DNA from 4 places in the Teredinibacter franksiae genome. Region 1 is predicted to be linked to each of the others. Evidence: predicted binding sites of a transcription regulator. Region 1 holds the regulator's gene; each other region holds the start of a gene.
What was found. Region 1 encodes FNR, which switches genes on or off when oxygen is low (the NO sensors DNR and NnrR bind a similar motif). Its sites were predicted from a motif close to TTGATNNNNATCAA; they were not measured.

Region 1 (3,144 bases):
TATTGAACCAGCGCTCTCGCGCTGTGACCTTTTCGTTTCCATAGGTACGTCGGGCACAGTCTATCCCGCCGCCGGGTTTTTACGATTGGCAAAAACCAATGGCGCAATCACCGTTGAACTCAACCTCGAAGCTTCAGCCAATAGTGGTTTTTTCGATTACTGTTCCCTCGGCCTTGCCTCGGATGTGCTGCCCAATTTCTTCCACACCGCCTAAGCTGTTTGATTTGTACTGCAACCCACTCAATAACCTTAATCCTCCTTCCCCTACCGTTGATTTCCATCAAAGCAGCAAAACAAGCAAGAACTAGACTGGCCTCATGCACAACAATGAACACACCACTAACATCGCAGAGCATCCAACGATGCAACGCCGGCAGACCAAAATTACGGAATTCGAAGCCACTCGGCTACTCGAAAACTTTCGTCGTCAGCCCGCTCGCCCAATTAACATTTGTATTGATGGCAATGCCTTCGCATGGGTAAAGCAAAACAACAATATTACCTCCACAGGCAACACCCTTTGCCGGGAAATTCACGCGTGGGCAGAAGCCATTGGCCAGCGCAATGTTGACACCCTTATGCTTTGCTACCCGTTTCAATACTGGCAGCCCTATGAACTCACTGAAGTAATGCACGCTTTGGCGTCCCACTTTTGTTTATCGGAATCCACACAACGGTGCCACCGGGTTGCCACAAAAATCAGTGAAATCAACAATGAACACGTCGCGCTGCTTAAAGGGCTCGGCTTCAACCATTACCACATCGTTCTTAGTCGAGACGATTTGGTGGACATTCCACGGCTGGAATCGCTGGTGAAACTTATACGCCAGTACTCGTTTTCGGGTATTGGCATCCAAATCCACGATGCCGATTGCCTAGATGATCTTCGCGACCACGTAAAAGATGTACAACAGAAGGTTGCGCCAGACTATATCTACATTGGTTTACACCCAAAACTACTGAACAGGGAGATACAGAGCAAAGGTGCCATGATCTTCGACGGCGAAGAAGAACTTGAAGAAGATTGTATCTATATGGGCCTCGAAGGCACGAGTCGACTACAAAGTTTAGTGTTACAAAACTTTTGTAGTCCGCAACGATATCTGAGCGCCCTAGAGTCGGGCCATCTACCGGTGAACCCAGGCCCTCTCAGTATCTAACGGTATTTATCTAATCTAGCACGACGGCCGGCGACATTTTCCTATATAATGTAGCGCCATATCAGCCTTTGTCGTGGATTTAACTATGCCTCCGCAAACCATCGCCAGTCATCAATGTCACCAAAACCCTCAGGTAAATTGTGCAGACTGCCGTCTGGCTGGAATTTGCTTGCCTATTAGCCTTCATGTAGAAGACATTAGTAAGCTAGACGACATCATTCAGCGCGGTCGACCTGTACAAAAATCAGACCATGTCTACCACGCAGGTGAAGCCTTCCGCTCGGTCTACGCCCTGCGCTCCGGAGCCATTAAAACGGTAAAAGTAACGCACGACGGCCAAGAGCAAGTCACCGGCTTTTATCTTCCTGGCGAGATCATTGGTATGGACGGACTAGCCTCCAACCATCACACTAACTCGGCCATTGCCCTGGAAACCTCTGCGGTGTGTGAAATACCTTTCACCCGCCTGGAAGAGTTGAGCACACAGGTACCTCACCTTCAGCGCCGCTTCTTTCAGCTTATGAGTAAAGAAATCACTCAAGAGCAACAATTGATCACACTGTTAAGTAAAAACAGTGCTGACGAACGTATTGCAGCACTATTGATGAGCATCTCTACCCGTAACCACAACCGCGGACTATCGGCAAAAGAGTTCTACCTGCCAATGTCCCGCTCCGATATAGGCAACTACCTAGGCCTAACGATCGAAACGGTGAGCAGAGTACTTAGCCGGCTACATAAACAAGAAGTGATTATTCTGGATAAAAAGCACGTTATCATCGACGATATGGATGCATTGAAAAACATCGCCTCTGTCGCTTTCGACTAGATCACATTCCCAATGAGCGATAACCCTCCCGGCTCAGCCTTGTCGTCACACTCATAGACGAGGCTAACGCTGTAGATCCCAACATTGAGCTTTGCCCAGATACCGGCTCACCTGCCCCGAAAGAGTTACTATACGGGCAACGCATGTCCCGAATGCTCGGCGAATTTAACCCTGAAGCATCTGAAAACCTTAGAATAGCCGCGAGAGCCCAGCATATAGAACGCTGGAAATCACCGCGCACAAACTTCCCCGAGGGGCGCACAGGTTATAAAAAGTGGCGCTCACAATTATCCGTGTTTCATGCCGACCGAGCGACCGAGCTAATGGCTCAGGCTGGGTACAACCATGAGGAACAGCAGCGTGTTCGCTACCTTATCCAAAAACGGCAGATAAAAAGAGACCCAGAAACCCAGGCCCTCGAAGATGTTATATGCTTGGTATTTCTCAAACATTATCTCGCTGGTTTCGCCGGTAAGCACGATGAGCCCAAGCTGATTGATATTATTCAGAAGACGTGGGCCAAAATGTCCGAAACTGGCCATAGCGCGGCACTAAAGATTCAGCTTCCCGACACCCTCCAAGCCCTTGTGGCTAAAGCTCTCGCCTGAGAACCTACCCGGTTAATAAAAATTGTGATAAGCGCTGTAAAACATTTCCATGTCTGGTTTGCGATATTTAGTTTGGCGGGGTTCGTCATCCGTGTCATCTGGCTCACCTCTCGCCCCGACCTGCTTCAGCGGAAGGCCATCAAGGTTCTTCCCCACATCAACGACACAGCGCTATTTGCCACAGGGTTGCTGATGGCGTTCAGCATGGGCTACCCGTTTACCGGCTTTTATTGGCTAACAGCCAAATTAGGGCTGATAATTCTGTATATTCTACTAGGGTTTATGACCTTAAAACAGACCTCAAATAGCCTATACCGTTTTGCTCTCTTAGGCGTTTCATTTATTACTTATTCATCTATTATATTTTTAGCCGTTTCTAAGCCTCACTTCTAGCAAACCCCCATCACACGTACGCTGTGACTCATTTCTCATACATAAAGAGTTGGCACCTATTACCCTTTTCGACCCTGCTTATAGCCTTTATGACAAGGGCCTAGATCACAAAGGGTTGACATTAGTTATATAGGCCACTTTAATAACCTCAAAC
Region 2 (3,144 bases), on a different contig from region 1:
GCCGCAGAACCTTGAATACAAGCCAGCAGCGTACTGCCGCCGACAACCTATGCCGCCAAATCCTCCGTCTGCCGCATTTTAACGGCGCAAAAAATATTGCCCTGTATTTCGCCAACGACGGTGAAATATCACCCCACAAGCTGGCCTACCGCGCGCGCTCACAGAACAAAATAACGTGGTATCCGGTTTTAACCCGCAAACAGATGTCTTTTCGGGTAAACAATGGCAGATCGAAGCTATGGCGCAATCGTTATGGCATTGCCGAGCCACTGCCCAAACAAAAATGCCTTGGTGCGAACCAGCTGGATATAGTGTTATTGCCCTTGGTCGCTTTCGATAGAGCCGGCAACCGCCTGGGAATGGGTGGAGGCTACTATGATCGCACCTTCGCCTTTAAACGCCGTATACCCCATCACGGGCCGCTACTGGTAGGTCTTGCGCACGCGCTACAGGAACATACTGAACTAACCGCCGATAACTGGGATATCCCGCTGGATTATATTGTGACCGACCGAGAAATTATCGCTGTGAACTAAGCCGTATTAAATTGGGCCGTATTAAATTGGGCCGTATTAAATTGGGCGGGAGTGAACTGGGCGGGAGTGAACTGGGCGGGCGCAATAGGCGAGGCAACATAAACCGCACAGCAAGATACACACAGTTAAGCCGCCACTCCCGCTAAGCGAAATCCCAGGCCCAATAAGACCCAAAACACCACGCTATATAAGAGGGGCGCAAGAAAAGTTGTATCGCTATCCCTAACGGTTGTTAAAGCTGCGCTAGCGCTTGACGATTACGCCTTGGTGCAATTCAGCGGCAGGTGCGTCCTCTGCAGAGCTTTCCCCTTTTTCGGAAACGCTCAATCCAGTGGCCAATAATCCAACAACAAAAATTATGGCGGCTAGAGTCAAGGCATCAGTTTTCATGACTACTTCCTCTGCGCTCTTATGATGTTTGTTTGTATCAAAGCCGCCCAAACGAAAAAAGCAGCTCCCCAAGATCACCCAAAGAGCACAAGTTATACCAATTTAAGCGCCAAATAGCCTAAATACAGGTCAATTCGAGTGTTCAGGCTTTAGTTTACGACGGGAAAACCCAATAACCAGCCCAGCATAGCCCTTATGAATACAGGCTCACACTAATAGTGAATACTTACTTAAAAGCGTGACCTGATTCCTGCTGGCGTGCCAATTTTTATTCTTAATGATTACTACAGTCGGTCAGGTTAAGAATCAAGCTATTGAATACTGCACAAAGCTGGGGCATCCATACTAAAGTGCGTTTAAATAAAGAGCAACCATCTAGAGTGATGGCGTAATTCTCTACCGGGCTGAACGGAAGTTGCTTGATAGATATCAACATTCAACCGATAATAAGAATTATTATTGATAACCGAGATTTTCCGGAAAAATAACGGAGCTGCACTCAACCTATGTCTACCACCCTCAACGATCTAGCCGTTGGTGCATTTGCCACCATTCACTCTCTACTTGGGGATAATCAGGCTCTTCATCGTCAATGTGGCTCCCTCGGAATCAAGCCTGGCGAAAACCTTCAGGTACTCCACAAAAGCCGAGGCAAAGGCCCAATGCAGATAAAGTGCCGCGGCACGCTATTCTCCATTCGTCCCTACGAAGCCTCTCTTATCCAAGTCACCACTAACGCCTAATTCCGCACTGAGAAGCTTGTGAAAGAGATCGCCCTCATTGGTGGCCCTAACTGTGGCAAAACCACCCTATTTAATCGTCTTACCGGAACCCGTCAGCGCACAGGTAACTGGCCGGGCGTAACCGTTGAACGCAAAGACGGACAGTTAAGGTTAAGCGAAGAGCACACCCTGCTTATTGACCTGCCCGGTGTGTATTCGCTACATGATGATATTCAGGGGCTGGAGGCACGGGTTGCGCTGGACTATGTTTCCAGCGGCAAAGCCGAATTGGTACTACTGGTAGTGGACGCCACGCGCCTGCCACAGCAACTGGAACTGTTGCCCGAACTGATCACTGCCGGTACCCCCGTAGTACTCGTGGTCAATATGCTCGATAGCGCCGAGGCCGAAGGCATTAAGCTGGACTTGGGCGCCCTCAAAAGTGAAATTGAAATCCCCGTTGTTGGTGTAGTCGGCTCCACAGGGCAGGGTATTAACGAACTTCGCCAGACCATTGAACAGAGCCTGCAATCCTACCCCGCCACCAAAGGTTCGCTGGATTTGGACCGGGCTGTAAGCGTCTGTTTTCGTGAGAGCGGGCAAACCAGCCGCACCGAAAAAATAGACCGCTGGTTACTTCACCCCAAGCTGGCCCTGCCCTTTTTTCTGCTTGTGATGTATCTACTGTTCACCGTAGCGGTCAATGTTGGCGCGGTTTTTATCGATTTCTTCGACATTATTCTCGGCAGCTGGTTTGTTGATGGTACCCGCTGGATAATGTCTACACTGCAGAGCCCTGAATGGCTCACCGTTATTGTCGCCGATGGCGTTGGCGGAGGTATTCAACTAGTGGGTACCTTCATACCGGTCATCGGCTTCCTTTACCTGTGTATGTCGTTCTTGGAAGACTCCGGCTACCTGTCTCGCGCTGCATTTGTCATCGACAGGCTCATGGCGCGTATTGGCCTACCCGGTCAGGCCTTTATCCCACTGATCATTGGCTTCGGCTGCAACGTGCCCTCAGTAATGGCCTCCCGTGCCCTCGGCCATGCCAGCGCCCGCTTAACCACCATTTTTATTGCGCCCTTTATGAGCTGTGGCGCCAGGCTTTCGGTGTATGTATTTGTAGGCACCGCGTTCTTCCCCAGCCAAGCTCAAAATGCCATTTTCGCGCTCTACATCCTCGGTATTCTGGTAGCTGTTCTCTCCGCCTGGATTCTGCGTAAAAAACTGTTTTCTGGGTTGGTTACCGCCAACATTACAGAGATGCCCGCCTACCATCGCCCATTGCTGCGCAACGTACTCACCCAAACCTGGCACCGACTGTATTCCTTTATTTGGCGTGCAGGCCGACGCATTGTAGCCGTGGTAATACTACTGTCGGTTATGTCCTCATTTGGCACCGATGGCAGCTGGGGCAACCAAGACACAGAAAAATCGGCCCTTTCGGCTACCGGAAAAGCCTTAACACCGCTGTTTATTCCCATGGGTGTAGG
Region 3 (3,144 bases), on a different contig from region 1:
GCACAATGTAGTGATAATTGGTATCGAACCACTTGGTTAATTCGCCTGCCTGTGTGCACTGACATTGGTTGGAGGATCGTCCTCGCGCTAATTGAAAGTACTTGTCTAGCTCCGGCGCCTGGGAATAGGCAACCCGTTCTGGCACGTGCCCCAGTAAAAAACTCATGTCTAGCACTTGATCGTAGAGTGAAAAATCGCCTACCGGTACCCAGTCGATCGCCTCTTGATGCTGCCAGTTTTGTTGTCGAATGGCCGCCGCGTGTTGTTGCAGGTTTTCGGCACTCGCGTCGCCTTTCCAGTATTTTTCTAGTGCGAACTTTAGCTCGCGATGTTTTCCTATTCTGGGAAAACCTAAGTTGTGTGTAATTGCCATAGTGAACTCGAGGGGTTTCGGGTTTAAGTGGCGATGAGGTTAAGGCAAATAATTCATGAGGAATAATGGTAATATTTCAGTCAATCATTAAAATTATTCATGAGTTGCTATGATCGAACGTATTCACCTCACGGTACTAAGGGAAATTGAGCTGCAGGGCTCGCTCACGGCGGCGGCCGGCAAACTACACCTTACGCAATCGGCCCTAAGCCATACCATGAAAAAATTTGAGGCACAGGTAGGTACTCGTTTGTGGACGAAAGAGGGCCGTAATCTCCAACTTACCGAGGCTGGGCGCTACTTACTCAAAGAGGCAAAAAGGTTGTTACCACAATTGGAACGGTTAGATGACGCCCTCGGTCAGTTCGCAAAAGGGGAGCGGGGCAGTTTGCGTATTGGTATGGAGTGCCATCCTTGTTACCAGTGGTTACTGACAATCGTAGGTGAGTTTCTAGCGGTATCTCCAGGTGTGGAAGTGGACGTGAAACAGCGTTTTCAGTTTGGTGGTATGGCGGCACTGTTCAATCATGAGATCGATTTATTGGTCACGCCCGACCCGTTGCAGCGTAAAGGTATATGTTTTACACCCGTGTTTGATTATGAGCAGGTGCTGGTGGTGAGCCGCAATCACGCACTGGCTGGGCACACCTACGTGCAGCCAGAAGATTTAAGTGACCAGTGTTTGTATACCTATCCGGTTGAGATAGAGCGGCTGGATATCTACAGGTTATTTCTTCAGCCCGAAAACTGTGTGCCAGCGCGCCGTAAAACCGTTGAAGCAACGGAAATTATGCTGCAACTTGTCTCGGCCGGTCGTGGGGTTGCCTGTTTGCCGCGCTGGTTAGTTGAGCAATTTGCCGGGCAGTTTGCGGTAGTTCCGATATCGCTGGGTTGTGCTGGCGTGTCTAAGCAGATCCATCTGGGGATGCGTGCTAGTGAAAATGAAAGCTCCCACGCGGTGGGGCTATTACGATTGGCGCTTGCACGTACATAAGCTTTGCCCGCAAAGCTGGGGGCCACTAAAGCACTATGTTTGATATGGTTCAAACTGACTTCAAGCACAGCATGTAGTATTTTATTGTTATATAATTCACAACATATAGGGTTTGAGGTAGGTGTTATGCCGCATCACGAGATTTTGCCGTGCCCTCGCTGCCAGGCCTCCTTCGAGTGCAAAATGGGTTCAATTACTCTGTGCCATTGCAGCAGTGTTGAGCTGAGTAGGCAGCAGCGTGAAATTATCGCGCAGCAATGGGATAGTTGCTTGTGTCACCAGTGTCTGGTCGAAATTGTCACTCAAACGACGCTTAAGCCAATACTTTCCTCCTCCTGAACTCGCGTGATTACGGAGTAGGATCGTTGCTAAAACGTCAACTTTTTGCTTGCTGCTGTTGATTTTTTTCGACACGGCGATTCAGTGGCTTTAAGCTTCTACGCGGCCTGGAAAGCTTAGTGTAGGGTCGCGCAAGGCGAGCTGCTTTCCCAAGCCGATCTGCGCCGTATAAGTCTTGCCAGACTCCGCGCTTCGGGGCTTTACATGCGATTCAAGAACAGTGCCTAAATTTATCGCCAGACCACCGGTGTGCCTGTAAATTTCCCCCTGCACATGAATCGCATGCAAAGCCAGAGGCCAAAACACATTAATAGCGGTGTCCTTTATCCTTTGGGTGCTTTTGTTGGGTGACTTCTGTCTATACTTGGGCCTGCGTTCATGGGATTTTCTACTGAAAGGGAATGCTTGGCTTGCCTGAATAGCTTGCGCAGTTCAGGGGGGGGAGAGCACCTTTCGTGTCTATGTCTTCTATCGTGAGCGTTGAAAAAGTAACATCATTACCATTTATCTTTTTGTATATTCGATAAATTTGATGAATTGTCAAGCCAAATCAAAAACTGGCCTGACAATCTCGTTTACTATAGGCTCCGCCAGGGCCTCTAAGGCCCTTTTTATCTGATATAGGTGCGAGCGAAACGAAATATGCAGCATGTTCTTGTTTTTAACAGTGGAAGTTCGTCTTTCAAGTTTTCTCTTTTTTCGACTGAATCTGAAGCGCCACTGCTTACCGGGATAGCCGAAAAGTTGGGTACCTCTGAGGCTTTTATGAGCCTAAAAGCCGTCGATGGGCGAAAGGAGCAATTAGATATACACCGTGATCACGAGGCGGCGATTCAAACCTTGGTGGAAAAGTTGCCGGCCTATGATTTAAGTTTTGATGATGTTGCCGTAGTGGGTCACCGGGTTGTACACGGGGGCGAAACCTTTTCGGCATCGGTTAAAATAGACGACAAGGTGCTTGCAGACATTCGCTCTTGCTCTGCGCTGGCGCCTCTTCATAACCCAGCGAATGTACTGGGTATTGAGTTGGTGAAAGAGCTTTACCCAGAATTACCACAGGTCGCTGTTTTTGACACAGCTTTCCATCAAACACTTCCGAGCAAGGCCTTTTTGTACCCCATTCCCTACAAGCTCTATAAAGAGCAGGGTATTCGTCGATACGGTTTTCATGGCACCAGCCATCGCTACGTTGCTGAAACCGCTATCGAGCAATTGAAACTTAGCGAAGATGACAGCCAAATTCTGGTGGCACACCTCGGTAATGGTTGTAGTGCTACGGCGGTGGTTAACGGTAAAAGTGTTGATACCACCATGGGTCTTACCCCGTTAGAAGGGCTGGTGATGGGAACCCGTTCTGGGGATGTTGATCCGAGCCTTCACCAATATTTACAGGACACGCTCGGTTGGTCGTTAAGCCGTATTACCGATGTACTAAACA
Region 4 (3,144 bases), on a different contig from region 1:
ACCGTTGGTTAGGCCAATTAGATTTGGCCAGCGTTTTTATTACAATACCTATAATGCTTGTTACACTTTTGATTATAGTCAAAAATGCTGTTGTGCAGCATATGATAAATTGCGAATAGTGTATAAGTTTTAGAACTACAGGTTATAAAGTATTAGATAACCTCTGAGCAAGCTAAGGCGTAGAACCTACTGGGGCTTGCTCTGCGGCCACTTAAATGATGCGGGAGTATTTTGGTGTGCTTGCCTTGTTCGAAGCGGTTTTGTTGACGTAGGTGTCAAAGGCCATGCATATTCTACGGATAAGCAGCCTGCCGCGGTCATTCACGGTAATAGACTTGGGGCTGAGTTGCAGTAACCCGTCTTCGGCTAGGGTTGCGAGTGAGGTGAGTTCTTCCTTGAAGTAATCTCGAAAATTTATGTTGAATTCTTCCTCTATAACAGAAAATTCAAGCTCGAAATGGCAGATAAGCTCGGAAATCACTTTTTGCCGTAGCTTGTCGTCGGGTGTTAGCGCCAACCCCTTGTTAATGGGCAGTGTGTTTTGGTCCAGCGCCGCGTAATATTCGTTAATTGTTTTGTGGTTTTGGATAAAATGGCTGCCAAAGGCAGCAATTGACGATACGCCAAAAGAAAACAGGTCGCAATTCCCGTGGGTGGCGTAGCCTTGGAAATTTCGGTGTAGTACTTTGTTCTTTTGGGCTATAGCCAGCTCGTCGTTGGGCAGCGCAAAGTGATCCATACCTACATACACGTAACCCGCCTCCAATAGCCTCTCTATGCTGTTCTGCAGAATAATAAGCTTTTCCTGAGGTTCCGGTAGTTGCCTGGCATCAATCTGTTTTTGGGTTTTGAATAGGTCGGGCATGTGGGCATAGTTAAATACCGATATTCGGTCGGGACGCAGCTGTACTACACTCTCAAGTGTATTTTTGAAGCTCTCTGCCGTCTGCAGTGGCAGGCCGTAAATAAGGTCTAGGCTGACGGAACGAAAACCTAAGGCTCTGGCGCTATCAATAAGGGCGTTTACTTCCTCATAGCTGTTAAACCGATTAACGGCTTTCTGTACGCTTGCATCAAAATCCTGGACACCCATGCTTAGCCGGTTAAAGCCGATTGAGCGGAGAAGTTCTAGTCGCTCGGGGGTAACGCTTTGTGGGTGAATTTCTATTGAGTATTCGCCACTGTCGTCGTCTTTTAAGGTGAAAAGCCGAGCAGTTTCATCCATGAGGCTTTTCATTTGATCATTGCTTAGGTAGGTGGGTGTGCCACCGCCCCAGTGTAGTTGATCAACCGTTCGGTTTTTATCCACATGCACCGATTGCAAGGTCAGCTCTTTTTTTAGTGCCTGCACGTAAGGTTCGGCTAGCGATTTATTCGCCGTAATGATTTTATTGCAGGCACAGTAATAACAAACGGTGTCGCAAAAGGGTATATGAAAATAAAGTGAAAGCGGGGTGCCGGCGCTATTGCTGGTGCGCGCTGCTTCTAGCCATTCTGCGTCGCTAAAGCCGGGCTTGAACTGTGGTGCCGTTGGGTAAGACGTATACCTGGGGCCAGATAAGTCGTGTTTGCGAATGAGATCGTTGTCCCAAAGTTGGGTAGTGGAGTGGGGCATCGTTTTGTATAGCTCTGACTTGTGGAGTTTGTTCGTTAGTATAAAAACTGTGAATAGGGGTTAATTGACCCAAATCAAAGGGGTCTGTAGACTCGTCGCCCTTCAAATAGCGTGCTATTTAAACATATACTCCGGGTTCACACTCTATACTTCAGTTATGCCTGTGTGATCCAATTTTAACCAAAAGTGTTGTCGGGTTAGTTAATGAGTGTTCCAGACCAGAGTAGCTCTCCTACCATGTTTGATGGTATGAGACGTTTGATTTCGGGTGTTTCGGTGATTACCGCAAACAACAGGAAAGGGGATCGGCTTGCTATGACCGCCACTTCCGTAACCTCGGTATCGGCAGAGCCACCGTCGCTTCTGGCCTGCGTGAACAAGGATGCGCGCCTAGGGCAGGGTATGGAGGCGACAGAGTATTTTTGTGTTAATTTACTGGCGCCAAAGCATAAACAAATTTCGGTGAACTGCTCTACGCCTGAAAATGGCATAAGTCGTTACGAGCATGGTCACTGGAAGTGTGACGAAGAAACGGGCATTTTCTATTTGGCTGATTCTCAGGCGGTGTTTTTCTGCTCGAAAAAAGCGGTATATACCTATGGTACCCATGATATTTTTATCGGCGATGTGATGCGCACGCAGGTAGCGGAAGGTGAGCCTACCGTGTTGGCTTATCTGAACGGCCAGTATGTTGATTTGTAGTTGTCTGAAGGGGTAGTTTTATTTGAAAGCGTGTTCCTTTACCTGGCTCGCTTTCTACTTCTATGCCTCCTTGGTGATGCTCACGCATAATAAAATAACTTACGCTTAAACCCAGCCCTGTACCCTGTCCGACCCCCTTGGTGGTGTAGAAGGGTTCGAAAATATGTTTTAGTACGTCTTCTTCCATTCCCGGGCCGTTATCCGCAATACTGACAATAGCATTTTCTTTATTGGTTTCTACATGAATGTCTATTCTCCCCGGAACGCTTTTGTTATTGGCGGTACGAATAGCTTGTACCGCATTGCGAAGTAAGTTCAGTAGTACTTGCTGAATCTCCGTTGGTGAGCAAGTGATCGCCGGAAGTGCGTCGGTGATACTTACCGTTATTTCGGGTAGGCCTGCTTTGCCTTCTGGCAGTACCTCGAATGTGTTACTGGCAAGGTCCAAGGTGTTGATAATCAGTGATTTGAGGTTTGTCGGTTTATGGGTGCCGTCGTTTCCGTGTGAAAATTCCAATAAATTCTTAACGATGTCGGCTGCGCGTTCGCCGCTCTTTTGTATGTTTTCTATAAACGTGATCACATCGCGTTGTTTTAAATAAGCGTGTAATGCTTCTAATGAAAGGTTTAATTCGTCGGCAAGCAGTTTATTGGCGGGGAAATTGGGTGAGGTACGCCTTAAAATATTCTGAGCATTACTTAATATACCGGCTAATGGGTTGTTTATTTCATGTGCAACACCGGCGGCGAGCTCGCCGAGGCTTAGCATTTTTTCATTTTGGATCAGTAGGTTTTCCATTCTAACTTTTGGTGTAACGTCTTCCGCC

Region 2: H5336_RS08525 (FeoA family protein) is a predicted target of FNR. The motif match lies at 1,346-1,359, and genes of this name have one in related genera.
Region 3: H5336_RS15760 (cysteine-rich CWC family protein) is a predicted target of FNR. The motif match lies at 1,407-1,420, and genes of this name have one in related genera.
Region 4: hemN (oxygen-independent coproporphyrinogen III oxidase) is a predicted target of FNR. The motif match lies at 1,680-1,693, and genes of this name have one in related genera.

Annotation. Positions count from the first base shown of each region.
Region 1 covers NZ_JACJUV010000008.1:262,532-265,675, forward strand. Annotated here, with positions in the region: gene H5336_RS20845 (NAD-dependent deacylase) at 1-214, shown strand, start outside; gene H5336_RS20850 (P-loop NTPase family protein) at 318-1,160, shown strand; gene fnr (fumarate/nitrate reduction transcriptional regulator Fnr) at 1,246-1,989, shown strand; gene H5336_RS20860 (DUF4202 domain-containing protein) at 2,043-2,597, shown strand; gene H5336_RS23940 (SirB2 family protein) at 2,622-2,990, shown strand.
Region 2 covers NZ_JACJUV010000001.1:2,068,139-2,071,282, forward strand. Annotated here, with positions in the region: gene H5336_RS08515 (5-formyltetrahydrofolate cyclo-ligase) at 1-536, shown strand, start outside; gene H5336_RS08520 (hypothetical protein) at 780-926, opposite strand; gene H5336_RS08525 (FeoA family protein) at 1,433-1,669, shown strand; gene feoB (ferrous iron transport protein B) at 1,688-3,144, shown strand, end outside.
Region 3 covers NZ_JACJUV010000001.1:3,728,155-3,731,298, forward strand. Annotated here, with positions in the region: gene metE (5-methyltetrahydropteroyltriglutamate--homocysteine S-methyltransferase) at 1-373, opposite strand, end outside; gene H5336_RS15755 (LysR family transcriptional regulator) at 483-1,367, shown strand; gene H5336_RS15760 (cysteine-rich CWC family protein) at 1,494-1,706, shown strand; gene H5336_RS15765 (acetate/propionate family kinase) at 2,349-3,144, shown strand, end outside.
Region 4 covers NZ_JACJUV010000001.1:122,180-125,323, reverse strand. Annotated here, with positions in the region: gene hemN (oxygen-independent coproporphyrinogen III oxidase) at 212-1,615, opposite strand; gene H5336_RS00410 (flavin reductase family protein) at 1,820-2,317, shown strand; gene H5336_RS00405 (two-component system sensor histidine kinase NtrB) at 2,274-3,144, opposite strand, start outside.